DNA from 4 places in the Methylobacterium sp. 1A genome. Region 2 is predicted to be linked to each of the others. Evidence: riboswitches for the same ligand, from Rfam matches in the RefSeq annotation. Region 2 holds a riboswitch; each other region holds the start of a gene.
What was found. Region 2 has a riboswitch for cobalamin ahead of ACX9MN_RS08015 (CbtB domain-containing protein). Riboswitches for the same ligand answer to the same signal wherever they lie in the genome.
Positions count from the first base shown of each region.

Region 1 (7,310 bases), 890 kb from region 2:
GGATCTACGAGGCGCTGCGCGGGCTCGGCTACGAGGGCGGCTACGATGCCGTTCGGCGCTATGCCAAAACCTGGAAGCGCGAGCGCGCCTCGGTCACGGCGCAGGCCTTCGTGCCGCTCATCTTCGCCCCAGGCGAGGCCTACCAGTTCGACTGGAGCCACGAGATCGTGCTGATCGGCGGCACGACCGTCACGGTCAAGGTCGCTCACGTCCGGCTCTGCCACTCGCGCATGCTGTTCGTGCGGGCTTATCCGCGCGAGAGCCAGGAGATGGTGTTCGACGCCCACGACCGGGCGTTCGCGTTCTTCCGCGGCACCTGCCAGCGCGGCATCTACGACAACATGAAGACCGCGGTGGAGACGATCTTCGTCGGTCGCGAGCGCGCCTACAACCGTCGCTTCCTGCAGATGTGCTCGCACTACCTCGTCGATCCGGTCGCCTGCACGCCGGCCTCGGGCTGGGAGAAGGGGCAGGTCGAGAACCAGGTCGGGCTGGTGCGCGAGCGCTTCTTCACCCCGCGCGTCCGGGTGAAGAGCTACGACGAGTTGAACGCGCTCCTACTCGATGGAGCTATCGCCTACGCCAAGGCCCATCCGCATCCCGAGGAGCGCGAGCGCACCGTCTGGGAGCGGTTCGAGGCCGAGCGGGCGGCGCTGGTGCCCTATGCTGGCCGCTTCGACGGCTTCCACGCCGTCACCGCTTCGGTGTCCGCGACCTGCCTCGTACGCTTCGACAACAACCGATACTCGGTCATGGCCTCCGCCATTGGCCGCCCGGTCGAAGTGCGAGCCTACGCCGAGCGCATCGAGATCCAGCAGGACGGGCGCGTCGTCGCCGAGCACGCGCGTGCCTTCGGCCGGGATCAGACCGTGTTCGATCCCTGGCACTACGTCCCTGTGCTCGCCCGCAAACCTGGCGCGCTCCGGAACGGCGCACCGTTCAAGGACTGGGTGCTGCCCGCCGCCCTCGACCGGGTTCGACGCAAGCTCGCCGGCAGTGCCGGGGGTGACCGGCAGATGGTCGAGATCCTCACCGCTGTGCTCGGTGACGGGTTGCCGGCGGTCGAGGCGGCCTGTGCCGAGGCCCTGCGCGAGGGCGTCCACTCGGCCGATGTCGTCCTCAACATCCTCGCCCGGCAGCGCGAGCCGACCACGCCCGTCACCATCCTGACGCCCGAGAGCCTGCGGCTGCGCCACGAGCCGGTCGCCGACTGTGCCCGCTACGACAGCCTAAGGAGAGCACCATGATGGAACGCCAGCAGATCCTCGCCACCATGGGCGATCTGAAGCTCTTCGGCATGAAGGCCGCCTACGACGAGATCATCAAGGTCGCAGTGAAGCGCACCCACGAGCCGCAGCAGATCGTCGGCGACCTGCTCCAGGCAGAGATCTCCGAGAAGCAGGCACGCTCGATCCGCTACCAGATGACCATCGCCAAACTGCCCCTGGCCAAGGACATCGCCGAGTTCGCCTTCGACGGCACTCCGATCAACGAGGTGCTGGTGCGTGATCTCGCCGGCGGCGAGTTCCTGGCGCATCAGCGCAACGTCGTGCTCGTCGGCGGCACCGGGACCGGCAAGACCCACCTCGCCATCGCCCTTGCACGAGCCTGCATCCGGGATGGCATGCGGGGCCGGTTCTACAACGTCGTCGATCTCGTCAATCGGCTCGAAGCCGAGGCACGCGCCGGCCGGCACGGCCGCATCGCCGACCATCTGGCGCGGCTCGACTTCGTGGTGCTCGACGAACTCGGCTACCTGCCGTTCGCGCAGTCGGGCGGCCAACTCCTGTTCCACCTGATCAGCAAGCTCTACGAGACGACCTCGATCGTGGTCACCACCAACCTCGCCTTCGGGGAATGGCCGAGCGTGTTCGCCGGCGATGCCAAGATGACCACCGCGCTCCTCGACCGGCTCACCCACCACTGCGAGATCGTCGAGACCGGCAACGAGAGCTGGCGCTTCAAGAACCGCGCCTGAGGCCAGCACACACGTCGCGCCTGCTGGACCCCTGATCAGCCCGGCTGCGCCACCCCGACCCGCCTTCGCCGGGCTGATCAGGGGCGTCCCGCCATACCCATCCAGGGGGTCAAAGTTCGACGCCGATCCAGGGTCAATGTTCAACGCTGTTTGACACCCAGAACCTCGCCCTCTATTCCGTGCGCGGCTTCGCCACCCAGGACATCTTCTTCAACGGCTTCAACATCGCCCGCGGCTACAATGGCGCCCCGGACACGCAGAATGTCCAGTCCATCGAGGTGCTCAAGGGACCTAGCGGGGCACTCTACGGACGCAGTGACCCGGGCGGCACCGTCAACATCCTGACCAAGCAGCCCGTGGCCTTGCCCTTCGTCGAGATGGGCACGCTGTTCGGGAGCTTCGGCACGGCGCGCACCACCGTCGACGCCGGCGGGCCGCTGAACGAGCAAGGCACCGTCCTCTACCGCTTCAACGGCGCGCTCGCCCGGCAGGACAGCTTCCGCGATTTCGTCGACGGCGATCGCGTCCTGGCCGCGCCCGTGGTGAGCTGGCTGATCAGCCCGGACACCAAGCTCACCGTCGAGGCGCAGTACCTGCGCAACCGCCAGACCTTCGACCGCGGGACGGTCGCGGTGAACAATCGCCTGGGCCTCGTCCCACGCTCCCGCTTCTTTGGCGAGCCGGGCGACGACTCTATTTCGGAGGCTGGGATCCTCCAGATCCGCCTCGATCACGCCGTCAATGCCGACTGGCAGCTCCGGATCGCCGGTCACTTCAACACCGGCAGCCTGACCGGCATGCAGACCGGCGCGACCGGCCTCCTCGACGACGGCCGCACCCTGCTGCGCGAGTTCCGTCGGCACGACTTCACCTGGGGGGTGGCCATCGGGCAGGCCGAACTCGTCGGACACTTCGACACCGGGCCGTTCGCCCATACCGTGCTGCTTGGGTTGGAGCACGAGCGCTACAACAGCACCGAGAACCTGCTGCGCTCGACGCCGCGGATCGACCCCTTCGCCATCGACCTGTTCAATCCGGTCTACGGCCAGCCCAAGCCGCCCTTCACCCGGCGCTACAGCGCGAGCGAGAATGTCGGGAACACCGCCGTTTACGTGCAGGACCAGATCGCGCTCAGCCCGGAATGGAAGCTGCTCCTCGGTAACCGAACCGACTTCTACAACCAGACCTTCCGCGATAAGGTCGGCAACGAACGCACTGAGCAGGACCGGACCGGCTTCTCACCGCGTGCGGGTCTCGTCTACCAGCCGCTCTCCTTCCTCTCGTTCTACGGCAACGTGGCGGCCTCGTTCCGGCCCAACACCGGCTTCGACATCGCGACCCGCCCCTTCGCCCCGGAGACCGGCTTCGGCTACGAGGCCGGGGTCAAGCTCGACCTCTTCACCGGTCTGAGCGTGACCGGCGCGGCCTTCCACATCGAGAAGGAGAACGTTCTCACCACGGACCCGCGGGACTTCTTCTTCCAGATCGCCGCCGGCGCGGTGCGCAGCCAGGGCTTCGACCTGAGCTTCGTTGGACAAGTAACGCCCGAGTTCCGGGTGATCGGGGGCTACGCCTTCATCGACGCCGCCGTGACCCGCGACGAGGTCCTGAGGGTCGGCTCGCCACTCCTCAACATCCCGCGCCACTCCGGTAGCCTGCTCGGCGTCTACGAGGTCCAGGTCGGCGACTGGAAGGGTTTTGGGTTCGGCGGAGGTGTCCGGGCCGTCGGCTCGCGTCTCGGGGACAGCGGCAACGAGCGGTTCCGACTCCCGGGCTACGTGCTGACCGACGCCCTGGCCTACTACCGCTACGAGAACCTGCGCTTCGGGCTCAACGTCGATAACATCTTCGACGAGACCTACTACGAGCGCTCCTACAACGCCTTCTGGGTCGGCGTCGGCGAACCCCGGCGGGTGACCGTCAGCATGACGGCGCGCTTCTGATGGGCGTGCATCCGGGCACGTTGGAGGCGTCGACGGAAAGATTGGCCAGGACCGGGCGCATCGTCTCCATCGATGCCCTGCGCGGGCTGGTGATGCTGCTGATGCTCGTCGACCACGTGCGGGAGTTCTTTTACCTGCATGCGCAGGTCCGCGACCCGATGGACCTCGCCGCGACGCCGCCCGACCTGTTCCTGACGCGGGCGGCCTCGCACCTCTGCGCGCCGGTCTTCATCCTGCTCACCGGCCTGTCGGCCCACCTCCACGGGCAGAGGCACGGCGCACGGGCGACCGCCGCCTTCCTGCTCAAGCGCGGTCTGCTCCTGATCCTGCTGGAGCTGACGCTCGTCAACTTCGCCTGGGCCGGCAGCGTCCAACCGCCGATCCTGTACCTGCAGGTGATCTGGGTGATCGGTCTCTGCATGGTGGCGCTGGCCGGCCTGCTCTGGCTGCCGCGGGCCGTCCTCATGGCCGGGGCCCTGGCGCTCATGCTCGGCCACAACCTGCTGGACGGGGTCACGATCCGGGCGGACGAGCCGGGCTACGTGCTCTGGTCGATCCTGCACCAGCGCGGGATGATCGCGCTGCCCTGGGGCGGTCTGGCGCGGACTTCGTACCCGCTCCTGCCGTGGATCGGCGTGATCGCGGCGGGCTACGCCCTCGGTCCGCTCTTCGCCGGCGGGGTCGACGCCGCGCGCCGGCGCGTGGGGCTCCTCGGGCTGGGCGCGGCCGCCCTGGTCGGCTTCCTCGTCCTGCGCGGGCTCAACGGCTACGGTGAGCCAATGCCGTGGCAGACAGGGGCCACACCGCTCGCCACCGCGCTGTCCTTCGTCAACCTGACCAAGTACCCGCCCTCGGCCGATTTCCTGCTGTTGACGCTCGGGCTCGGCCTCGGCCTGCTGGCGCTGTTCGAGTTGCTGCCGCAGCGATTTCTCGGCGCCCTTCGCGTCTTCGGCGGCGCGCCAATGTTCTTCTACCTGCTTCACCTCGCGCTGTTGCGCGTCCTCTACGACGGCGCGACGGCGCTGGGCCTTGCCGGGTCGTCGGGACGGGTCGAGGCCGGCTCGCCCCTCGCGCTCTGGCTCATCGCGGCCGCCGTGAGCGTTCCCCTCTGGCTGGCGTGCCGTGCCATGGTGCGCCTGAAGCGAACCGCGACTTGGCCAGCCTTGAGCTACCTGTAGATCCAGAAGCCTGCATGTTGGACGCCCAGACCGGCGTCTGACGGCCTGCCTGCGTCTCCACTCTGACACACCCCAGGGATGAAGACCGACGTTCAAACGTAAACTGGATCTTAAGCCTTGACGGTCGGCGGAGCCCGAATGCTAAGCTTTGCTCGACGGTTCCCCTCGGGGATCAAAAGGGAACGCGGTGTGGGGCAACCCGAAACCGCGGCTGCCCCCGCAACTGTAAGCGGCGAGCTCAGCACCACCGCGTCACTGGATGCGCGTCATCCGGGAAGACGGTGCGAGGGCAGTGACCCGCGAGCCAGGAGACCTGCCGTCAGCCGTGGTCACACGCGAAACGCGTCGGGCGGGGTGTCCTGACGGGTGTCGAAGCGCCGGGCCGATGCCCGGCGTGGAGATCTCATTCGCGGTGACGTGCCACTGCCGTCGCCCGAGGTCTCGTGTCCCGTCGCCCACCCACCCGAATACTTTCGACCCTGTCGGGTCTAGGCCTCGCTGCGCTCGCATGCACAGCGTCGGCTCAGGACCGATCCACCCCGAGCGCGGCGATTGGCGAGACGACGCTGGAGGAGATCTCCGTCACCGCCGAGACCGCCGCAGCCGCGTCCCCGCAGATCGGTCCGGCCGCGAGCGCGGGCTATGTGGGCGGCACGACCGGCATCGGCGGCATCAGCACGCCCGTGGCTTCCGCCAGTTCCGGCGTCATCACGGGCGCGCAGGTCAACAGCCTTCCGGTCACCCGCCCCGGCGAAGTGCTGGAATCGGTGCCGGGCCTGATCGTCACCCAGCACTCCGGCGAGGGCAAAGCCAACCAGTTCTTCCTGCGCGGGTTCAACCTGGATCACGGCACCGACATCGCCCTGTTCCTGGACGGCATGCCGCTCAACATGCGCACCCACGCCCATGGCCAGGGCTACGCCGACATCAACTTCCTGATCCCCGAACTCGTCGGCGCGGTGGAGTTCCACAAGGGGCCGTACTTCGTGCGCGACGGCGACTTCGCCTCGGCCGGCTCGGTGCGCATCGATTACCTCGACAGCACGCCGAAGAACGTCGCCCTGACCTCCATCGGCAGCTTCGGCTACAAGCGGGCGCTCTCGATAACCAACGTCCCGCTCGGCGAGGGCAACCTCCTCCTGGCCGGCGAGGCGCAGGTCTACAACGGCCCTTGGGTCGTCCCGGACGCCCTGCGCAAGATCAACGGCGTGGCCCGCTACAGCCAGGGAACGGCGCTGGACGGCTTCTCCGTCACCGGCATGGCTTACGCGGCGAAGTGGACGGCCACCAACCAGATCCCTGAGCGGGCCGTCACAGAGGGGCTGATCAGCCGCTACGGCACGATCAACCCAACCGACGGGGGCGACACGTCCCGCTTCTCGATCTCGGGCAAGTTCAGCGCGACGGACGACACCGGCATCACCCGGGCCTCGGCCTATGTGATCCGCTCGCAGCTCAACCTGTTCAACGACTTCACTTACTTCCTGAACGACCCGGTCAATGGCGACCAGTTCCACCAGCTCGACCAACGCATCATCGGCGGCGGCGAGGCCCTGCACATCTTCCAGGGTGACCTGTTCGGCCTGCCCATGGAGAACGAGATCGGCGTCCAGACCCGCACGGACTCGATCCGCGTCGGCCTGTTCAATACGACGAACCGCCAGTACCGCTCCGGCGTACTCGACGACCGCGTGCTGGAGACGAGCGGAGCTTTCTACTTCGACAACCGGGTCCGCTGGACTGATTGGCTACGCACCAGCGTCGGCTTCCGTGCCGACGGTTACTACGCCAGCGTCGTCTCGGACACGCCGGCCAATTCCGGCAAGGCGCGGGACGCCATCGTCAACCCGAAGCTCGGCCTCGTGCTCGGGCCGTGGTTCGACACCGAACTGTATGTGAACTACGGCGGCGGCTTCCACTCGAACGACGTGCGCGGCGTGACCGCTACCGTCGATCCGACGTCGTCCCTCTTCAACACGACCCGCTCACCCTTCCTCGTGCCGTCCACGGGCTACGAGATCGGTCTACGAAACCGGTCCATCGCCGGGCTGGAGACGGCGGTCGCGCTGTTCCGGCTCGACTTCGCCTCGGAGAACCTGTTCCAGGGCGACACCGGCACGACGGAGCCGAGCCGTCCGACCCGACGCTTCGGCGTCGAGTGGACAAACCGCTATGCGGTCACGCCGTGGCTCTCGCTGGAGGGCGATCTCA
Region 1 is NZ_JBYQVE010000001.1:2,516,506-2,523,815, forward strand. Features, by position in the region: partial or broken gene istA (IS21-like element ISMex39 family transposase) at 1-1,241, shown strand, start outside; gene istB (IS21-like element ISMex39 family helper ATPase IstB) at 1,247-1,978, shown strand; gene ACX9MN_RS12395 (TonB-dependent siderophore receptor) at 2,158-3,921, shown strand; gene ACX9MN_RS12400 (acetyltransferase domain-containing protein) at 3,921-5,099, shown strand; cobalamin riboswitch at 5,239-5,434, shown strand; gene ACX9MN_RS12405 (TonB-dependent receptor) at 5,543-7,310, shown strand, end outside.
Region 1: it holds a riboswitch for cobalamin, as region 2 does, so the genes downstream of both, ACX9MN_RS12405 (TonB-dependent receptor) here and ACX9MN_RS08015 (CbtB domain-containing protein) in region 2, are expected to answer to the same signal.

Region 2 (7,310 bases):
GAGAGCTTCCTGCCGCACGGCACCGACCGCGAGCCCGACGCCGCGAGCCAGCCGGTGGTGCTCACGCTCCGGGACGTGAATCCCAACACCGCCTCGATCCGCTTCCTGGTGGAGGGCGCCGACCTGCCGCCCGACGCCGGGCAGTACGAGCGGATCTGCATCCTGTTCGACGGGACCGACCAGGACGCGCTGCTGCGCGCCCGCGAGCAGTGGAAGCAGGCCAAGGACGCCGGTCACGCGGTGGCCTACTGGCAGCAGGACGAGTCCGGACGCTGGAACAAGAAGGCTTGATGGTGGCCCCCCACGCACGTCTCGCGCGCGCCGCGCTCGCCCTCGCCCTGGCTCTGGCCGCGCCCCCGGCCACCCTCGCCCAGGACGCGCCGCACGGCCATCCCGCGGAGAGCAAACCGGCGCAGCGCGGACCGGAGGGGCGCCGCCTGCCGCCCGATTCGACGACCAAGCAGAGCGTGATGCTGCCGGACGGCCGGACCCTCGACTTCACCGCCACCGCCGGCAGCCTGCCCCTCGTCGACGAGGCGGGCAAGCTGCAGGCCGAGATCGCCTACGTCGCCTACACGATGGCGCCGCAGGCCGGCCGGGAGCGTCCCGTCACTTTCGCGGTTAATGGCGGCCCGGGCGCCGCCTCGGCCTATCTCAATATCGGGGCGATCGGGCCCTGGCGGCTGCCGGTCGGCGGCGACAGCATCAGCCCGTCGCAGCCGGTGACGCTGACGCCCAACGACGGGACGTGGCTCGGCTTCACCGACCTCATCTTCCTCGATCCCGTGGGGACCGGGTACAGCCGGGCCGCGGACGGGAACGGCAAGGCCTACTGGTCGATCGATTCCGACGCCTCGACTCTGGCGGCGACCATCGCGCGCTACCTGCGCATCAACGACCGCATGGCGAGCCCGAAATTCTTCGTCGGCGAGAGCTACGGCGGCTTCCGCGGCCCGCTGATCGCCGAGAAGCTCCAGGAGGAGATCGGCGTCGGCCTGTCCGGCATGGTGCTGCTCTCGCCGGTGCTCGATTTCGCGTGGCTGGAGACGCCGCGGGCCAACCCGTGGGGCTACGTGCTGAAGCTGCCCTCGCTGGCGGCGGGCGCGCTCGAGCGGGCCGGCACGGTGCCGACGCCAACCCTGCTCGGCGACGCGGAGGCCTACGCCTCGGGCCCGTACCTGAGCGACCTGCTCAAGGGGCCGAGCGACACGGCCGCCGTCGCCCGGATGACCGAGAAGGTCGCGCCCCTCGTCGGTCTCGACCCCGCCCTGGTGCGTGCCCAGGCGGCGCGCCTCGCGACCCGGAGCGTCCAGCGCGAGATCGACCGCGCCGAGGGCCGCGTGACCAGCGCCTACGACACCGGCATCACCGGCTGGGACCCGAACCCGGACGCCGCCCAGTCGAGCTTCGAGGATCCCCAGCTCACCGCCCTCCAGGCACCGCTGACGAGCGCGATGCTCGACCTCTACGCGCGGACGCTGAAATGGCCGGTGACCAACATGCGCTACGAGCTCCTGAACAACGCCGTCAATCGCGGCTGGAGCTGGGGCTCGGGCCGGCAGGCGCCCGAGGTCCTGTCGAACCTGAAGGGCGATCTGGCGCTCGACGGGCACCTGCGCGTCCTCGTGGCGCACGGCTTCACCGACCTGGTGACGCCCTACTTCGCCTCGAAGCTCCTGCTGGCGCAGGTCCCCGCCTACGCCGCCGGCCGCCTGAGCCTCGCGGTCTATCCGGGCGGGCACATGTTCTACACGCGTCCGGATTCGCGCGCCGCCTTCCGGACGGACGTGGAGCGGATGTACACGGACGCCCTGAAGGTGCGCGACGCCGGCTCGACCCGTCCGGCCGGAGCCCCCGCCGAACATCTCAGGACCGCGCCGTAGCGCCTCCGGCCCGCCGCGCCGGTCACGCGTCGTCGAAGGCGAGGGCCTCGGCCGGGTAATCCACCATCGTCCGGCGCTGCGCGTCGGTGTTCTGCCACTCGCCGACCTTCATGTAGCGGCCCTCGAGATCGCGGACCTCGACCACTTTCCCGATGGTGGGGATCGACTGGAAGCCCTGCGGCCAGTTCGACGCGAAGTAGAAGACCTGCTCGACGTGGTCCGAGAGGTGGCAGATCCCCGGCCCGAAGGTCCCCAGCCCGAAGACGAGGTAGCGGCCGTTCACCAGCGCCGCGACGTCGGAGATCAGCGACTCGCTCTGGATCTCCACCGGCAGTCCGCGCCGCTCGGCGTACGCCTCCACCTCGGCGATGACCGGGTTCAGCCTGTTCTCGAAGACGAGCTTGACCGAGCGGATCCGACCCTCGGCCAGGAGCCGGTCGATGACCATCCGGTAGAACGCGAAGGGCGGCTGCGGATAGTGCGGATCGACCCAGGTGCTGAAGATGTCGCCCGACCGGATGTGGATCAGGAGTTGGTCGTGGGGCTTCACCGGGAAGCTCTTCGGCAGGCCGTTGAACAGCGGCCGGATCACGCTCTGCACGATCGCGCGCGAATCCGTCGGCCCCCGCAGCGCGGTCACGCGCTCGAACTGCGTCGGGTCGAAATACAGGCCCGACAGGAAGTAGCCGTCCGACGGCAGCGGCTCGTCCGGCGGGATGAAGGTGATGCCGTCGCAGGTCAGCCGCTCGGTCAGGAAGATCACCTTGCTGCGGTCAACCTTGGGCACCTTGATGTACTTCAGGTTGAGCGCCTTCGCGATGGACACCGCGATGATGTACTGGACGAGGCAGTTGCCGAAGGCGCCGTTCTCGAACAGCGCCAGGCCGACCAGGGCGTGGCTGGCGCGGTCGGGCGCCGACTGGAGCGCGTAGGTGACGTAGACGTTGGCGCCGGGCTTCTCGTTCAGGAGCGTCACGTCGAGGTCGAGCATCGCCCGCAGCGCGATCAGGTCGACCGCGGCCTCGTCGGCGCGGATGCCGATGCCGGCGATCCGGGCCGGTTCGGGCGCGGCGATCCGGACCGCGCGCGCCCAGGCCCGCTCGTCGGGGACGATCGCGGCGACGAGGGCGTCCGGGGTCGCGGTCCAGCCGGCGAAGCCCGGCTCGGCCCACGTCACGCCGTCCTGCGAGACCGCCACCGCGACGTCGCCGGGCTCCGCGGGAACCGCCCCCTCCCCCGGCCGCAGGGCGACGGAATGGATCGGGAAGCGGCCGCCGAGGTCGACCTCGAGCCACGTCGTTCCCGTGCCCGCATCGGAGACGATCCGCGGCTCACGGCCGGCCGCGAGATCGACGAGAACCGGGGTCGGATCGTCTGTCGGGGCCATCGGGTCTCCGGGAGTTCAGCGCCCGCGCCGGGGCCGGGCGGGTATCGGGTGCGGCGGTGCCCGCTCCGGGGCGCGGCCGTCAAGCCCGCCCCGATCGCGGGGCGGGCGCGGGAAACGGCCGCGATCCGGCGCCCCTCCGTTGTGTCCCGGCGGCCATGCGTCTACAACGGCCGGGCGACGGTGCCCCGGAGACGGGGTGAAAAGGGAATGCGGTGAGGGGTTTGAGGCCCCGATTCCGCGGCTGCCCCCGCAACTGTGAGCGGCGAGCGCCCGCCATGCGCCACCGGAGCGATCCGGGAAGGCGGTGGGCGCGCCGAGCCGCGAGCCAGGAGACCTGCCGTCGCGACAGGATCCCGCAATGCCGCCGGTGGGGCGGCTGGAGACGCTTCTGATGACGACGCAAACCCTCGCCCCCGTCGCCGCCGGCACCCGCGCGTCGGAGCGCCCCATCGCCGTCGCGCTCGCGGCCGTGCTGGGCCTCGGCCTGCTGTTCATGGCGGGTTTCTCGCCGGCGATCGCGCTCCACAACGCGGCGCACGATTTCCGGCACACCCAGAACTTCCCCTGCCACTGACCTCCCCGGACCAGGGATGATCATCCGGCTCCTGTCGGCGGCCCTCGCCGCCGGCTTCTTCGCGGCTGCCATCGTGACGGGCCTCGAACTCACGCTGACCTCGCCGCTGATCGTCGCGGCCGAGCGCTACGAGCAGCAGGAGGCGCCGAACCGGGCTGCCAAGGCGCTCCCGATCAAGGCGTTCCCGATCGTGCTGGCTCATGCCGGGCACGACCACGCCGCCCCCGACGCCGCGCCGGAATGGCAGCCCGCGCCCGGCCTGCCGCGGATGGCCTTCACCGGGCTCGCGACCCTCGTGGGCGGCGTCGGCTACGCGCTGCTGCTCGGCGCGGTGATGCTCGCCTGCGGCCGCGAGCCCACGCCGCAGGTCGGCCTCGCCTTCGCGGTGGCGGGCTTCGCCAGCGTCGCCCTCGCGCCGGGCCTCGGCCTGCCGCCGGAATTGCCCGGCAGCGCGGCGGCCCCGCTCGCGACGCGCCAGGCGTGGTGGGTGATGACCGCCGCGGCGACCGGCATGGGGCTCTACCTGATCACGATCCGCCGCGCGCTGATCACGATCCTCGGGGGGCTCGTCCTGATCATCGCGCCGCACGTCGTCGGCGCCCCGCAGGCGCCCGAGGCCGCGTCCGAACTTCCGGCGGCGCTCGCCGCGCAATTCGCCGCGCGGTCGCTCGCCATCAGCTTCGTGTTCTGGATCCTGATCGGGCTGGGGCTCGGCTGGGCGTGGCAGGCCTTCGCCCGCGGCGCGGATCGGGGAGCGGCCCGTGCCTGAGACCGTTCTCTACGTCTGCACCACCTGCCGCCGGCCGGACGACGACCCCGACGGGCCCCGCGCCGGGGCCCGCCTGCTGGAGGCGCTCCGGGCGCGGAGCGGCGCCACGCCGGACCTGCGGGTCGAGGCGGTGGAGTGCCTGTCGGTCTGCAAGCGGCCCTGCACCGTGGCGGTCGCCGCGGCCGACCGCTGGACCTACGTCTACGGCGACATGGATCCCGCCGCCTCGGCCGAGATCATCCTCGGCGGGCTCGCGGCCTACGCGGCGACCCCGGACGGCATCGTGCCCTGGCGCGAGCGTCCGGAGGCGTTCCGCAAGGGCGTGATCGCCCGCATTCCCCCTTTCCCAGAACCCCGCCCGGTCCCCGCCGGCACCCTGGAGCCCGCGGAATGACCCTCGTGAACAAGATCCCCTGCACCATCATCACCGGCTTCCTCGGGGCCGGCAAGACGACCCTCGTCCGCCACGTGGTCGAGAACGCCAAGGGGCGCCGCCTCGCGATCCTGGTGAACGAGTTCGGTGATATCGGCTTCGACAAGTCCTTCCTGGCGGCCTGCGGCGTCGAGGGCTGCACCGAGGACGCCATCGTCGAGCTGCCGAACGGCTGCATCTGCTGCACGGTCGCGGACGATTTCGTGCCGGCGCTGGAGACCCTTCTCGGCCGCGCCGAGCCGCCGGAGCACATCCTGATCGAGACCTCCGGCCTCGCCCTGCCGAAGCCGCTGGTCCAGGCATTCCAGTGGCCGGCGATCCGCTCGCGGGTGACCGTCGACGGCGTGGTCGCGGTGGTCGACGGCCCGGCGGTAGCCTCGGGCGCCTTCGCGGAGGACCCGGAGGCCCTCGCGGCCCAGCGCGCCGCCGACCAGTCGGTCGACCACGACAACCCCCTGGAGGAGGTGTTCGAGGACCAGCTCCTCTGCGCCGACCTCGTGGTCGTCAACAAGGCCGACCTGATCGACGCCGCGACGCGGGCGCGGGTCCGCGCCGAGGTCGAGGGGCACCTGCCCCGCGCCGTGAAGGTGGTCGAGACCGAGAACGGCGCCATCGACCCGCGGGTGCTGCTCGGTCTCGGCGCGGCCGCCGAGGACGACCTCGACGCCCGCCCCTCGCACCACGGCGAGGGCGAGGACCACGACCACGACGATTTCGAGACGGTCGCGCTGCCGGTGCGCCCGGCGGTGACCGGGGGGGATCTCGCGGCCCGGGTCGAGGCGGCGGCCGAGGCCGCCGGCGTCCTGCGCATCAAGGGCTTCGCCGAGGTCGAGGGCAAGCCGATGCGCCTCGTGGTGCAGGGTGTCGGCCGGCGCGTGACCCATCATTTCGACCGCCCCTGGCGGTCCGGGGAAGCCCGCGACGGGACGCTGGTGGTGATCGGCCTCAAAGGCTTCGACAAGGACGCCGTCGCGGCGGCCCTCGCGGGATGAGGCCGGTCGCGCACGCCCGCCCGGACTCGCGCTAGGGGCCGCCGCGGTGCATCTCGTGCGCATCGATGCCGTCTCCCTCGACGAGGGCGAGGCGGCCGTGGATCTCGGGCAGGAGCCCGGCGACCTCGTGGTGCTGTCCTTCACCGACAGCGACCTCGCGTCGGTCGGGCAGGCCCACGCCGCGGAGCCCGGCCTGCCGAGCCTGCGGCTCGCGAAGCTCGCCAGGCTGCGGCACCCGCTCTCGGTCGACCTCTACGTCGAGCGCGTCGTGGCGCGCGCCAAGGCGGTGGTGATCCGCTGCCTGGGCGGCCTCGATTACTGGCGCTACGGGATCGAGCGCTGCGCAGAGGCCGCGCGGGCGCACGGCGTCGTCCTCGCGGTCCTGCCGGGCGACGACCGGCCGGATCCGCGTCTCGCCGCCTTCTCCACCGATCCCGACCTCGCCGGGCAGCTCGACGCCTTTTTCCGGGCCGGCGGCCCCGACAACCTGCGGCGGATGCTGCGGCGCCTGGCGATCCGCCTGGGCGCCGACGGCCCGGTCGAGCCGCCGCAGCCGCTCCCGCGCGGCTTTCCCTGGTGCCCCGGCTGCGGAGTTCTTCCCCTCGAGGCAGCCCTCGCCGCGGCCGCGACCGCGGTCCCGCTCGCCGGAGCGCGCAGTGCGGCAGAGCCCGTCGCGCTCCTGCTGATCTACCGCTCCGCCGTGCTCGGCGGCGACACCGGCCCGTTCGTCGCCCTCGCCGCCGCCCTGCGGGCGCGCGGGATCGGCGTGCTGCCGATGGCCGTGTCGAGCCTGAAGGAGCCGCAGGCCGCCGCCGCGGTCGCCGCGGCCGTGCGCGCGCGCAGGCCCGATCTCGTGATCGCCGCCACCGCCTTCTCGGCCCGCGAGGACGAGACCGGCTTCGTGCTCGACGGCGGCGACTGCCCGGTTCTCCAGGCCTTCACGGTGGGGTCGCCCCGCGCGGCCTGGGAGGCCTCCGCCCGCGGTCTCGGCGCGGCCGATCTCGCCATGCAGGTCGCGCTGCCGGAATTCGACGGCCGGCTCTCGGGCTTCCCGATCTCGTTCAAGGAGGAGAGCGCCGAGATCGCCGGCTTCGCCGAGCGGCGCGCCGTGCCCTACGAGGCCGGCATCGCCGCGCTGGCCGACCGGGCCGCGGGATGGCTGCGGCTGTCCGCCCTGCCCCGGGCGGCGCGGCGCGTCGCCTTGGTCCTGTCCGACTACCCTGCCCGCGGCGGCCGGGCCGGGTTCGCGGTCGGCCTCGACACGCCCGCGAG
Region 2 is NZ_JBYQVE010000001.1:1,626,011-1,633,320, reverse strand. Features, by position in the region: gene ACX9MN_RS08030 (DNA polymerase III subunit chi) at 1-291, shown strand, start outside; gene ACX9MN_RS08025 (S10 family peptidase) at 291-1,883, shown strand; gene ACX9MN_RS08020 (discoidin domain-containing protein) at 1,906-3,270, opposite strand; cobalamin riboswitch at 3,432-3,626, shown strand; gene ACX9MN_RS08015 (CbtB domain-containing protein) at 3,662-3,844, shown strand; gene ACX9MN_RS08010 (CbtA family protein) at 3,861-4,613, shown strand; gene ACX9MN_RS08005 (DUF1636 domain-containing protein) at 4,606-5,007, shown strand; gene cobW (cobalamin biosynthesis protein CobW) at 5,004-6,038, shown strand; gene cobN (cobaltochelatase subunit CobN) at 6,085-7,310, shown strand, end outside.

Region 3 (7,310 bases), 900 kb from region 2:
CGAGCTCCGCGCCGCGCTTGGCCGCGAGCAGGTCTGGGTCTCCCCAATGGTCGAGAAGAACCTGGAAGGCGTTGTGCCGGGCGACATCGAAGGCGATGCGCTGGCCCATCATGTCCTTGTAGGGGTGAGCCGGATGGATGCCGGCACAGGGGACCCAGCCCGCCGGGATCGGGGTGGTCGCCGCATGAGTGCGGCCCCCGCGCAGGAGTTTGGGCAGGACATGGGTGTGAGGGCCCTCCGGGCTGGTGCCGCCAGGTCCCGGGATCGGGGCGTAGACCTCGATGCGGCCGATCCGGGCGAGGAAGACCCGGTGGGGGCTAAGCGCGACGAGTTGGCGGCCGATGGGGCTCGCTGGGTCGAACAAGGGAAGCCCGACGCCGGATCGGAGGCAGGCGATGGCCTCCGGATCGCTCGTGCGGACGCAGGCATCGACCGCCAGGAGCCCGAGGCCGAGGTCGAACAGGATCGCGTCCCGGTCCCGTTCGCAGGCGGCGTCCCGGTCCGGGCCGAGCTCCGTCACCACGCCGCGCCGGTTCATCGAGCAGCTCGCCTCAGGCAGGCACAGGGCGACGGCGTGGTTCCAGCCTGACGTGACCGCGGTCTCGTAGGCCACCGGGCGCAGGTCGGAACCGGGAGCGAGCGCGATTGCGCCCCGCTCCGTCGACAGGCCCATGCGCCCGTCCGGCAACGGCGACGTGGCCTCGTCGGGATCGCGCATGAACTCGGCGATGGCCCCGAAGCTGCCGAGGCTCCAGGCGGTGCCGGGATCCGCCAACGCCTCGCGCAGCAGGGTCGTGACCGCGTCAGCCCGTGATGGTGACGTCATCGCCTTCCTCCGTCTGAGCCCCGGACCGCGCCCAGGGCAGGATGTATAGTGTTCCGTCGCAAGCCCAGCCCCGCTCGACCGTGACACCGAACGCCCTGGCAAGCAGAACGTCGGTCAGGGCTTCCTCCGGGGTACCGTCGGCGACGAGGCGGCCACCGGCCAGCACGACGATGCGGTCGCAGAACCGGGCCGCGAGCGTCAGGTCGTGCAGCACGGCGACGACACCGGTACCGTCCCGCGCGATGGCCCGGAGCAGCGCCATGGCGTCGAGCTGGTGCGCCGGGTCGAGGGCCGTGACCGGCTCGTCGACGAGAAGCCACGGCGCCTCGACCGCGAGCGCCCGGGCGAGCAGCGCCCGCATGCGCTCGCCCGAGGACAGGGTCGGCTCGGCTCGGTCGGCGAGGTGGAGGATGTCGGCGCGCGCCATCGCCCGTGCGACCGCGGCATCGTCGACTTCGGTGGGGGATGCGAAGGCCCGGCGGTGCGGCAGCCGGCCAAGCGCCACGATCTCGCGAACCGTCATCGGCCAGCCGACCCCGGCCCCCTGGAACAGGGCGGCGATGCGGCGGGCCCGTTCCTCGCGGGCCAAGCCGGACAACGGACGGCCGTCGAGGGTGACCCGGCCCTGCGTCGGCGCGATCAGCCCCGCTAGGACGCGGAGGAGCGTGGTCTTGCCGGCTCCGTTCGGGCCGACCAGCCCGATGAAACGACTGGGCTCCAGGATCAGATCGATGTCCGAGACGATGGTCCGTCCATCCAGCGTCACCTGGGCGTCGTGCAGGCCGAGGCTCATGCCCGCCTCCCGCGACCGCGCAGGAGCAGCACGATCAGGAACGGCGCCCCGACCAGCGCGGTCACCACGCCGAGCTTGAGTTCGGGTCGGGTGGCGAGCATGCGCACCCCGATATCCGCTGCGAGGACCAGGACCGCCCCCGCGAGGCCGCTCGGCAGCAGGCACGCACCGGGACGAGCACCGACGAGGGGTCGCATGAGGTGCGGCACGACGAGGCCGACGAAGCCGATGGCACCGGAAACCGCGACCCCGCTGCCGACGGCCAGGGCCGCACCGGTGACGAGACGCAGGCGCACGGAGACCAGACGGACCCCGAGGCTCGCGGCGGTGTCCTCGCCGAGCGTCAGGGCGTCGAGCGCGGAGCCGGTCGACAGCATGAGGGCCCAGCCGACAGCCATCAGCGGCAGGCATAGGAGCACGTGGTCCAGGCTGCGGTCGCTGAGCGAGCCCATGAGCCAGAACACGATCTCCAGGGCCGCGTAGGGGTTCGGCGACAAATTCAGCGCCAGCGCGGTCAAAGCCCCGGCCAGGCTCGACAGCCCGACTCCTGCGAGGATCAGCCCGAGGGTGCTGCTGCCGCGGGCGGCGAGCGCGTTCAGGAGGAGCGCGGCGACGCCGGCGCCCGCGATGCCGCCGAGCGGCAGGGCAAGGCTCATGGTGGCGGCGAAACCGCCGTAGAAGACGACGACCGCGCCGAGCGCCGCCGCGGAGGAGATGCCGAGGATGCCCGGGTCCGCGAGCGGGTTGCGCAGGTAGCCCTGCATCGCGGCGCCGGTCAGGCCGAGACTGAAGCCGACCAGGGCTCCAAGCAGGGCGCGCGGAACACGAAGCTCCCACAGGACCAGGGCCGGCAGCGTCGTGCGGCCGGCGATGAGGTCCGAGAAGGCGGCGGGCACGTCGAAGGGCGAGTAGCCGATGGCGATGGAGGCGAGCGTCAGCCCGACGACGGCAATGCCGAGGATAACGACGACGGCGCGCCTGGCCCGCGGCGTGCCGAGGCGCCGGGATACCGGCGGGCTGATCGCGGTGATGGGGGCCTTCATGGTCCGGGCGCCCGTTCGTTCGCAGCCTCGGCGAGCCGCGCCACGACCTCCGCGACCTGTGGCCCCGGACAGGTCCAGAGGCGGTTCGGGATGTCGACCGTCCGGTGCGCTCGCGCGAGCGCCTGGAAGACGGGATGGTGCAGCAGCGTGTCGGCGAGCGAGGGCGAACCAGGCGCGCCTTCATCGACCACGATCAGGTCAGGGTTCGCCAGCGCCGCGGCTTCGAGGGGCACCTGCCCGAAGCGGTCACGCCCGATCTCGGCCGAGACGTTAACGAGGCCGGCGGCGCGGATCAGCGCGTCCCCGAGCCCGCCAGGTGCGACCGTGAAGGCGTTCGGACGCATCACCAGGGCGCGCAGAGGCTGCCTGGCCGGTACGATGGCGGCTAGACGCGCATCGAGCGCCGCCACCATCGCCTCGCCCCGTTCGGGGTGACCAAGGGCTTCCGCGACCCGCCGGATCTGCGCCCGGACGCCGTCGAGGTCGGCCGGCACGCCGAGTTCGAGCACGGGGGCGCCGACGCGCTTCAACATGCCCACCGTCGTGCGGGTCGTGAAGGCACCGGCGATCACGAGGTCGGGCTTCAGGGCTACGACCTCCTCGGTCAGGCCCCGCGTCACAGGCAGCCCAACCGCCTCGGTCGCCACGGTCGACCCACGTGGATCTCGGGCGAGGTAGGTGACGGCCAGAACCTGGTCGCGATCCGCGAGCCGCAGGACGAGCTCGTCGGCGCACAGGTTCATCGAGACAACGCGTACCGGTCCTTCCGCCGCGCTCAGGGGCGCGGCGGACAGGAGTGCCATCATGGCGAGCACGAGGCGCCTCGGCATCCGCGACCTCAGAACGACGTCACGCGGACGCCGCCGAAGACGGCGAGCCCCGGCCCCTGGAAGCCGGTCGGGTTCTGGTAGCGCTGGTCGAACAGGTTATCGATCCGCCCGAACACCGTCAGGGTCTCGCTCCAGGCATAGTTGACCGACAGGTTCACCAGCGTGAAGCCGGGGGCCTTCAGGCGGGGTACGGAGAAGTCCCTGTTTCCGTCCACGAACGACCCCAGCACGATGAGCGTGCCGGTCATGGTCAAGCCCGGCATCAGGTTCCAGATCGCGGTCGCGCTGACCTTGTTGCGGGGCCGGCGCAGCAGCTCCTGGTGGACGATCTCGTCCTTCGTCACCGTGGTGGTCCAGTCGAGCCGCCCGCTCCAGAACTCGTTGAAGCGCAGGGCGACGAAGCTCTCGGTGCCGTAGGCAGTTGCACGGCCGACGTTCACGTTGGTGGAGAAGGTCGGGTAGTAGGCCGTCTGGATCAGGTTTTTGAAGTCGGTCTGATAGTAGGTTGCGCCCACGGTCATGAAGCCGTCGAACAGCGGCTGCTCGAAGCCGCCGTCGAATCCGAAGCTCTCCTCGGGCCGCAGGTTCGGGTTCCCGAAGAAGCGGAAGCCCGGATAGTCCTGATAGAGCTGGCTTAGGGTCGGCGGCTTGAAACCGGTGCCGACGCTGCCCTTCAGGCGGGTCCCAGTGACGGGCACGATGTAGCTCGGCGCCACCCGGTAAGTGGTCGCGCCGCCGAACTGGTCGTTCGCGTCGCGCCGGATGTTGGCGACCAGCGCGGCGCCCGCGAAGGGCATCGTCTGAAGCTCGGCGAAGCCGGCGGTGTTGCCGTTGGACCGGTCGATGCCGGTCGTCTCGAAGCGCTCATCCTCGCGCTGGGCACCGAACAGCACGAGGTTGCCGGGTGAGAATTGCCAGTCGCCGCGGTAATCGAACCGGGTTCGTTCACCGAGGTAGGTGGTGGGCGTCGGCGGCGCTAGCGGGTCGAGCGGGCCGGCGAACAGGCGGTCGAACTTGGAGTAGTTCGCGCCGAAGACATTGTGGAAGCCCGGCACCGGCGTCCACTCGGCCTCGCCCCTCATAATCAGTTGCTGCTGGTCGTTGAGGTTACGGTACGGCAGCGGCGCGTACGGGAAGCCGCCGTCGGCCTGATCTAGATACGCGCTATCGGAGAAGCGCAGGACGTAGTTGAGACGGAACTCGTCGGTGAGTTGCGCCCCGAGCTTGGTCGAGACCGTCTTGATGTCGGTGAAGGCGGTCCGCAACGGCACCCCGCGAGGCAGCAATTCGAACGGCGTGACCTGGACGGCGGATTGCCGGATGTGGCCGACCGAAACCGAGTAGTCGAAGATCCCCTCCGAGCCGGAGATGTTGCCGAACTGGTTGAACGTGCCGAACGAGCCGCCCTCGACCGTCGCCGTCGCCCGGGCCGGGCCCTCGCCGCGCTTGGTCACGACGGAGATGACGCCGCCGATGGCGTCGGCCCCGTAGAGGCCGCTCTGGGGCCCGCGCAGCACTTCGATCCGCGAGAGGTCGTAGGTCTGCAGCTGGCTGAAATCGAAGGAGCGGTTCGGGGTCGAGGGGTCGTTGACGTCGATGCCGTCGATCTGGACCTTCACGTGGTTCGAGTTGGTGCCGCGGACGAAGACCGAGGTCTGGCCGCCGGCGCCGCCGGTCTGCACGACGTTGAGGCCCGGCACCTGCTGCAGGGCATCCGGCACCGTCCGGCGCTGCTGCTCCTGAAGCAGGCGGTCGGTGAGGACGGTGACGCTAGAACCCGTGTTGGCGATCGGCGTAGGCACGCCGGTGGAAGAGACGGAGATCTCGGACAGCGAGACCGCGGCCTGCGTGCCTCCCTGAGCATCGGCGAAGGGCGCGGCGACCTGCTGCGCGCGGGCGGGAATGGAGACGAGCAGCGCGGATGCGGCGCAGGACAGCGCCAGGCTACGCCGAAGCGCGGTGGGAACGGGATAGGACACGGGACGGCCTCGGGGGACGGCTGTGGCACGTCACCGCGAACGAGGCCTCGGCAGTCGCGTCCGCAAGGGAACCACGACGCCGCGACACCTCCCAGGACACCCCGCCCGGCAAGCTCCGCGTGTGACCACGGCTGACGGCAGGTCTCCTGGCTCGCGGGTCGTCGCCCTCTCATCGTCTTCCCGGGCGAGGCCGCCCAGTGACGTCGTGATGAAGGACTCGCCGCTTACAGTTGCGGGGGCAGCCGCGGCATCGGCCGAGCCCTCACGGGCGTGGCCTCACCGCGTTCCCTTTTGATCCCCGAGGGGAACCGTCACGCTCAAGCTAGGCTGCGGTGTGTCTATCCGTCAACGTGTGGAAACAAGTTGTTCAGATTTGTGGCGTCCGGGACGGATCGACCGTTGTCCTGGTTGTTAGGCTTGAGCGGTCAGGGGGCATCTGCCGGTCTAACCTCGACACGGTCGAACCCACCGAGGCGATAGATAAGGAACGACAGGAGCCACGCCGCCGCGAATAGGCCCACGATGCCGAAGCCCATCACGCCGAAATGGTCGTTGATTGCGGCGACCCGCTGCCAGAACCAGCCCTGGAGGTTGAGTTTGCCCGCCAGGAGGTTCAGCGCCTCCAGCGTGCCGACCACCAGCGCGACCGCCACCGACACCAGGGTGATGGTGAGGTTGTAGAACAGCTTCCGCATCGGCTGGACATAGGCCCAGCTGTAGGCGCCGAGCATCAGCACGCCATCGGTCGCGTCGACCAGCGTCATCCCTGCTGTAAACAGCGCCGGGAAGACCAGGATCGTCCAGATGTCGGTGCCTTGGCTCGCCTGGGCGGCCGACAGTCCGAAGAGGCTCACCTCCGTGGCGGTGTCGAAGCCGAGCGCGAACAGCAGACCCAGCGGGTACATGTGCCATGAGCGCGTTACGAGGCGGAACAGCGGCCGGAGGATCCGGGCGAGAACGCCTTGGTTGGCGAGCAGCATGTCGAGGTCAGCCTCGACGTAGCGGCCGGTGCGCCTAACCTGTCGAAACGCGCGCCAGACGCCCACCAAGACAACGAGGTTCACGATGCCGATGATGATGAGGAAGGCGGCCGAGACGCCGGTGCCGATCAGGCCGCCGAGTTCCCGGTAGCCTTCCGAGGCCGTGATCAGGGTGGTCGAGGCCAGCGCAACCGCGGCCGCTGCCACCACCACGACGGTGGAGTGTCCGAGCGCGAACCAGAAGCCGACCGAGACCGGCCTCTGGCCCGCCTGCATCAGCTTGCGCGTGACATTGTCGATGGCGGCGATGTGGTCGGGATCGACCGCGTGACGCAGCCCGAAGACGTAGGCCAGCAGCGCGGTCGAGAGCAGGGCCGGCTGCCCCGCGAACAGGCCGTAGGCCCAGGACCACACCGCGATGTTGGCCGCGATCAGGACGAGGTAGAGCAGACCGATACGGCGCCGGACGACGCCGGGCGCCGTACCCTTCGATTGGACCATCCCTTTTTTCCATCCCCTATCCGTCCGACCTTGCCACGCCGCGGCGGCTTGGCGGGATCCCGTCGCCCGCCTGACCACCGTGTCGATGCATCTCCCGGCCAATGCTTGAGCGGCGCAGGAGCCTCTGCGCGTCCGCCGATGTCCAGATCACCCCGCCGCGCGGCTTTTGCACGGCGCGTCGCGTCAGTTCAGTCGCGACGGCCTGGGCGGAGCGCCCCTGGTCTCGCATGATGGCTTCCAGCAGGGGCATCATGCCGACGACGTAGCGATGCGCGCGAGCCATCGAGGCTCTGCGTCCGGCGTCACCGCTTCGTTTGGGTCGGGCGCCATCACCGACCGAAACCGGTGTTACGCGCTT
Region 3 is NZ_JBYQVE010000001.1:2,524,252-2,531,561, reverse strand. Features, by position in the region: gene ACX9MN_RS12435 (DUF6925 family protein) at 1-826, opposite strand, end outside; gene ACX9MN_RS12430 (ABC transporter ATP-binding protein) at 804-1,619, opposite strand; gene ACX9MN_RS12425 (FecCD family ABC transporter permease) at 1,616-2,662, opposite strand; gene ACX9MN_RS12420 (ABC transporter substrate-binding protein) at 2,659-3,492, opposite strand; gene ACX9MN_RS12415 (TonB-dependent receptor plug domain-containing protein) at 3,501-5,471, opposite strand; cobalamin riboswitch at 5,591-5,799, opposite strand; gene ACX9MN_RS12410 (HoxN/HupN/NixA family nickel/cobalt transporter) at 5,897-6,952, opposite strand.
Region 3: it holds a riboswitch for cobalamin, as region 2 does, so the genes downstream of both, ACX9MN_RS12415 (TonB-dependent receptor plug domain-containing protein) here and ACX9MN_RS08015 (CbtB domain-containing protein) in region 2, are expected to answer to the same signal.

Region 4 (7,310 bases), 2.4 Mb from region 2:
CGACCTTGCTTCCACGCCGACGGGACGTCGAGTTCTCCCTCCCTCTCATCCGCTCGGCGAGCTGGATCAGCTGACGTAAGCCTGTCGACAGCATCACAACCACCTCTTCTCCGTCGGCCATCCCCGACAGGTCCATAACCCGGGCAGCAAATTCATGGCATCGTCGGGGGATGGCGGTTGTGCCATATGAGTGCGACGGCTCGGCCTCCTCGCGACATGACGCCTTGCCCGGCGAACCGGGAGCCGGGCAAGGTGAAACCGTGTCGAGCCAATGGTGGCGCCCGGTCGTGGTGAAGGTGGCGCTCGATAGGGTCGATGGTGGCGTACGGTCGCTGCTTTTCCTACCAAATGGCGACCAGAGCTTAGGCTTCGCCTCCCAACCTATCGAACGAACCTTGACGTGGGTCATCGCGGCATCGCGCCAAGTTCTCTCGCAGTGCCGTCTGCCATCGCGCCGCGAGGTTGCATCGCGTTGGCAATAGTGAGAACATAAGCAGAACGAAACGGACGTCGGGCCGATTGTCCCGGTTGAAAACCATCCTGAGGTTGAATGAGCGCGGGCGGGATCCGGCTGCCCTCGCTATACCGGTCGTGAGAGGAACGATGCGACCCCAGGGAGCGAGATGGCTTTTCTGACCGATGCGGAGAAGGACGCATTGTCGATCCGGCGGATGATCTTCCATGTGGTCGGCAAGGACCTCGACGAGCCGACCCTCCTGCCGGAGATCACCCCGCTCCAGGAGCCAGCCTTTTTCCTCGCGCGGGTGCGCTCGGCCCTGACCGGCAACCTGTTCGCGTTTCGCGTCGGTTCCGGCGTCGAGGCGGCGCTCCGCGGCATCGCGGGAGGCGGCGACTTCACGGTCGGGACGCAGGCATTGGCCCGGGACTTCCATACCCGGCACCGCTCCGGGACGAGCAACGGGGCGTTCCTCGTGTTCGAGCTCGGGGTCGGCACGGACGACCCGGTCTACGCGCTGGTCAAGTACGACCACGACGAGGTGGTCCGCTACTCGCTAGGGGCCGCACAGCCTCGCCTCGAACGGCTCCAGGAGGCGTTCGTGAAGAAACCGGAAGCCATGCAGAAGATCGCCCTGGTTCGCTTGGCGCCGGGGTCGGGCGGCCATGTGATGGTCCGCGACCGCAGCAAGAGGACGCACATCTCGGAATATTTCGAGGGCTTCCTGAACGCGCGCCGCGTGAACGAGCCGGGCGACCTGTCCGGCAAGCTCGTCGAAGCCGTCAAGGTCGCCTACAAGACCCATAAGCCCGATCTGCCCGCGGATGTGCAGGCCGGCGGCGTCAACCGGCTCTACGACGTTCTGCGGCAGGGCGGCCAGCGCTACGACCCGGAAGATCGCGAGCCGCTGCTGACGGCGCTCTTCGGCGTGCTGCCGGAAGGTGCGTCGATCCGAGGGACCCTAGAGCGCCAACTGCGGGACCGTGGCGTCGCGGAGGAATCGTTCGAGATTGATCCGGAGCGCGTGCAGAAGCCTCGTAAGCGCGTGATGGAGACCCAGGAGGGCGTGGTCGTGCTGTACGACGAGGCGCACAGGCCGACCCGGACGACGATGCCCGACGGGCGGGAGAGGATCGAGATCCTGACGGCGGGGGTCCTGAGGGACGATGTCGACACCGAGAACCGTTCACGCGGCCGTTGAGGCGAGCCGGTCTGCACCGGGCTTCGTCGTCAACGAGGACGCCGGCCGGATGACGGTCGCCGGGATGCTGTCGCGGGAGGCACTGACGGCTTGGCAGGCCGTCGCCGATGCCGGCGCGCCGTGGCTGACCCTCGACTGCCTCGACGGCTCGGACGACCACGTGGCGCCGCGGGATGCACCCGACGGCGACAGGGTGCGCGTGACGCTGACCTATGCGCACCGCGACGGAGCCGAGCACCTTTTCACGCCCGAGGGTTGGCGGTCCCTGTTGCTCGATGCCGACCGCGCCTGCCGCGTTTCGGCAGTGCGCCTAGCGTTCATCAGGGCCGCCGACGGCTTCCGCACTCGTGGGCACGTCGTCGAGCCTTGGGTCGAAGCCCCGGCGGTCGCCCCGGTGCCGGAACCCCGCCCGGAGGCCGGACCTAGGCGGGTCGTCCGCAGCCAATCCCCCGACCAGATGGCGCCTCCCCGGATCGAGCCCTACGTGGCCGGAGCCGCAAGGGTCGAGGGTCCCGCCGAACCGGCGTGGCGGGAGGCAGCCGGAACGATGATCGCCCTGTCGCTGCCGAACGAGCTCTACCGCGACGGCGCCACGCCCATGGCGATGCTCGCCGGCCAGCCGCCGCGCAAGCTCATGCTGGGGGACGGCGGTCTCGGCGCGGATGGGTTCGATGCGCAGCAGGCCGCCGCGGCCTGGGTTTACCTGGAGGGTACCGACGTCGAGGTGCGGCATACCTTCCTGTCTGCCGAGCTGTCGCGGGAGTGGACCGCGGGGGAGAGCTTCCGGGCGGGGCTGCCGAAGCGGGTCGGGCCGGCCCTGGACTCAGCCCGGCTTCTGTACAAGGCGCACCTACGCGCCGGCAGCAAGGACACGTTGAAGGCCTTGTCCGATCTGCGCAAGACGCTGTCCGACGAGGTACAGAAGCTCCTTCAGCAGTCCCGCGACCTATCCGCGGCCGTTTGGCGAGACGTGGCCGTGGCGATCGGCGCGCTCGTGGTCCGGCTCGCCATCGACGCCGCGAAAGGCGGAGGGGCCGGAGGGGCCGGCTTCGCCGGTCTGTACGCCGTCGTAGCGGCGTATGTCGGCATCTCCTACGCCGTGTCGGTCTCGACGAACCGCCGGTTCCTCGGCGTTGTCGAGGCGTCTAGGGCAGCGTGGCGCACCAAGCTCTATGGCTTTCTCGACGACACCGATTATGAAGCGCTGGCCGACGGCCCGCTCGCCGGGGCCATGGCTGCCTATCGGCGCACCGAAGGCCGAACGACGGCAGTGGTTTGGGTAGTGGTGTTCGTCATGCTGGCTGCCGCGGCCATGGAGGCAGGGTGGATCAATCCGGACGCGCTGCGCAGCTGGCTGGCGACGGCTCACGCCCGGGTGCCGGCACCTCACTAGGCGACGAGCGGATGGCCCGCGGGCCTGAAGCCGGCAGAAGGCGCCCGGGACTTCAGGCTTGGGCCGCGACGTCACCGAATGGGCGGATGACGTGTTCACGCCTTGGATCGACCTAACGCGGGAGGATGCCGTCAGCGTCACCTCGATGCCTTTGGGGCGGTGCTTGTCCGCATCTTCGGGAAGACCGCGCGCAGAAGCTCGTTTCCGGCGACGGTTGAGAGGGCCTCTCCAAGGATCAAGTCCGCGATCCAATACCTCTACGCTTCCGCCAATTGGTGCAGGTCATAGTCTCCATGCATTCCGGGATGGTGTAGGGGCGCGCTAAATTCGAGATACTACGTGAGCTATCCGTACGACTGGCATGGGTGGTTTTCGGCCAGTCTGCTTCAAAGTATCAAACTCAAAAAGCGGTCGTTCGACCTCTGGCAGGAAATGGCCGAGATCCGACAGCGGCATCAAGGCAGAGCTATCGGGACGTTCGCGTTGACTCACGAGTCCGTGAGGCTGTAGCTGGGCCGTGACGGTTCCCCTCGGGGATCAAAAGGGAACGCGGTGAGGGTGTAAGCCTGAAGCCACGGCTGTCCCCGCAACTGTAAGCGGCGAGCCCTTCACCACCATGTCACTGGGTCGCCCCGGGAAGACGGTGCGAGGGCGACGACCCGTGAGCCAGGAGACCTGCCGTCAGCCGTGGTCACACGCGAAACGCGTCGGGCGGGGTGTCCTGGCGGGTGTCGAAGCGCCGCCTCGTGAGGTGGTCGCCCAGGCCTCGTTCGCGGTGACGTGCCACTGCCGTCCCGAGGTCCTAGGCCCGTGTCCCATCCCGCTTCGCAATGGCGGCTTCGCGCATCCGTCACATCTTTGGCGCTCGTCTCCCTTGGTGTGCCCCCAGCGACTGCCCAAGGCCCACGAGCCGACGCAGCCCCGGCTTCGGTCGTTCTCGACCCGCTCTCGGTCGAGGGCAGCTACACCTCGGCCCCCACCTACCAGGTCAAGGATCTCTACAGCGGGACCAAGACCGTGACGCCGCGGCTCTCTCTGCCCCAGCAGGTCGACGTCGTGCCCCAGGAGGTCCTGCGGGACACCGCCGCCACGCGCGTCGAGCGCGCCTTGGATTACGTGCCGGGAGTCGGCAAGCAGAACGATTTCGGCGCCCAGAACCTCGCGCTCTACTCTGTGCGCGGCTTCGCCACCCAGGACATCTTCTTCAACGGCTTCAACATTGCCCGCGGTTACAACGGCGCGCCGGACACCCAGAACGTTCAGTCCATCGAGGTGCTCAAAGGACCGAGCGGGGCACTCTATGGGCGCAGCGACCCCGGCGGCACCATCAACATCCTGACCAAGCAGCCCGTGGCCTTGCCCTTCGTCGAGATGGGCACGCTGTTCGGGAGCTTCGGAACAGCGCGCACCACCGTCGACGCCGGCGGGCCACTGAACGAGGAGGGCACCGTCCTCTACCGCTTCAACGGCGCGCTCGCGAGGCAGGACAGCTTCCGCGATTTCGTCGACGGCGACCGCGTCCTAGCTGCGCCCGTGGTGAGCTGGCTGATCAGCCCGGACACCAAGTTGACCGTCGAGGCGCAATACCTCCGCAACCGCCAGACCTTCGACCGCGGGACGGTCGCAGTGAACAACCGCCTGGGCCTCGTACCGCGCTCGCGCTTCTTCGGTGAGCCGGGCGACAACTCGGTGTCAGAAGCCGGGATCCTGCAGATCCGCCTCGATCACGCCTTCAATGCCGACTGGCAGCTCAGGGTCGCCGGCCACTTCAACACCGGCAGCCTGACCGGCCTGCAGACCGGCGCGACCGGCCTTCTCGACGACGGCCGCACCCTGCTGCGCGAGTTCCGCCGGCACGACTTCACATGGGGCGTGGCCATCGGGCAGGCCGAGCTCGTTGGGCATTTCGACACCGGGCCGTTCGCCCACACCGTGCTGCTCGGCCTGGAGTACGAGCGCTACAACAGCACCGAGAACCTGCTGCGCTCGACGCCGCGGCTCGACCCCTTCGCCCTCGACCTGTTCAACCCGGTCTACGGCCAGCCCAAGGCGCCCTTCACCCGGCGCTACAGCGCGAGCGAGAACGTCGGCAACACCGCCGTCTACGTCCAGGACCAGATCGCGCTCAGCCCGGAATGGAAGCTGCTCCTCGGCAACCGGACCGACTTCTATAACCAGACCTTCCGCGACAAGGTCGGCAACGAGCGCGCGGAGCAGGACCGGACCGGCTTCTCACCGCGTGCAGGTCTCGTCTACCAGCCGCTCACCTTCCTCTCGTTCTACGGCAACGTGGCGGCCTCGTTCCGGCCCAACACCGGCTTCGACATCGCGACCCGTCCCTTCGCCCCCGAGACCGGCTTCGGCTACGAGGCCGGCGTCAAGCTCGATCTCTTCACCGGCCTGAGCGTGACCGGCGCGGCGTTCCACATCGAGAAGGAGAACGTCCTCACGACCGACCCGAGGGACTTCTTCTTCCAGATTGCCGCCGGCGCCGTGCGTAGCCAGGGCTTCGACCTGAGCTTCGTCGGACAGGTTACACCCGAGTTCCGGGTTATCGGCGGCTATGCGTTCATCGACGCGGCGGTGACCCGCGACGAGGTTCTCAGGGTTGGCTCGCCGCTCCTCAACATTCCGCGCCACTCGGGCAGCCTGCTCGGCGTCTACGAAGTCCAGGCCGGCGACTGGAAGGGCTTCGGGTTCGGTGGCGGCGTCCGGGCTGTCGGCTCGCGCCTTGGGGACAGCGGCAACGAGGGGTTCCGGCTCCCGGGCTACGTGTTGACCGACGCCCTGGCCTACTACCGCTACGAGAACCTGCGGTTCGGGCTCAACGTCGATAACATCTTCGACGAGACCTACTACGAGCGCTCCTACAACGCCTTCTGGGTCGGCGTCGGCGAGCCCCGGCGGGTGACCGTCAGCATGACGGCGCGGTTCTGATGGGCGTGCGTCCGGGCACGCTGGAGGCGGCGACAGAGGCATCGGGCACGACCGGCCGTATCGCCTCCATCGACGCATTGCGCGGGCTGGTGATGGTGCTGATGCTCCTCGACCACCTGCGGGAAACCTGGTTCCTGCACGTTTCGGTCGCCGACCCGATGGATGCCAGAACCGCCCTGCCGGGCCTGTATCTCGCGCGCCTCGCGGTCAGCCTGTGCGCGCCGATCTTCATCGCGCTGACGGGCGTGGCCGCGTACCTGTTCAGCACCCGGCACACGCTGGCGGAGACGCGTGCCTATCTCGTGAAGCGCGGCCTCGTGCTGATGGCTCTGGAGGTCTTCTACCTCTCTGAGCTGTACTGGGGCGTCGCCAGCCCGACGCTTTGGCTTCAGGTGATCTGGTGCATCGGCGTGTGCATGATCGTCCTGGCGGCGATGATCGGCCTGCCGCGCTCGGTTCTCTTCGCGGTCGGGACGCTGATCGTTTGCGGGCACAATCTCCTCGACCCGATCCAACTCCGGCCCGATGATCCCTTCTTCGTCGCCTGGGCAATGCTGCACCAGCGCGACGTCATCGCGCTCCCATTCGGTCTAGTGGCCAAGACGACCTACCCGGTGCTTCCCTGGATCGGCGTCATCGCTCTCGGCTATGCCATCGGCCCGTGGTTCTTGCCCGGCGTCGCCCCACGGACGCGCAAGCGCCGATTTGCGGCCATCGGCATCACGATGCTGGTCGCCTTCGCGGTGCTACGCCTGGCGAACGGCTACGGGGACAAACCGTGGTTCGTCGTCGACGAGGACGCCCTGCGGACCGCGATGAGCTTCTTCGCGCTGACGAAGTATCCGCCCTCGCTGCTGTTCCTGCTGCTAACGCTCGGGATCGGGGCGCTATTGCTCGTCGCGCTGGAACGCATGGGCGACCGCCCGGTGGTCACAGCGCTGGCGGTGTTCGGCGGCGCGCCGCTCTTCTTCTACGTGTTTCACCTGACGGTTCTGCGGCTGCTCTACCACGGCGCGTTCGCGATCTGGGGCGTGACCCAAGGCACCGTGTTCGGTGTCGGCAATTACGCGTGGGTTCTGGTGTGGTACGCGGCGCTGATTCCGCCCCTCTACTTCCCGACGGCCTGGTTCTCCCGCCTCAAGGCATCGCGACGCGACATCGCTTGGCTCAAGTACCTCTGAAGTCGAACCCATCGGCTTGGCTATGCGACGGACTGGTTCCGAACCGAGGCGGTCGTTCGCCGGGCCTCCGTCGACTTCGGATCGGGATGGCAAGCGGTTCCCCGCCCGCCGGCATCAGAGATCTTGGACAGAAGCCGGCGG
Region 4 is NZ_JBYQVE010000001.1:3,987,797-3,995,106, reverse strand. Features, by position in the region: gene ACX9MN_RS19230 (nucleoid-associated protein) at 624-1,658, shown strand; gene ACX9MN_RS19225 (hypothetical protein) at 1,624-3,051, shown strand; cobalamin riboswitch at 3,556-3,748, shown strand; gene ACX9MN_RS19220 (TonB-dependent siderophore receptor) at 3,931-5,988, shown strand; gene ACX9MN_RS19215 (acetyltransferase domain-containing protein) at 5,988-7,169, shown strand; gene ACX9MN_RS19210 (VOC family protein) at 7,284-7,310, opposite strand, start outside.
Region 4: it holds a riboswitch for cobalamin, as region 2 does, so the genes downstream of both, ACX9MN_RS19220 (TonB-dependent siderophore receptor) here and ACX9MN_RS08015 (CbtB domain-containing protein) in region 2, are expected to answer to the same signal.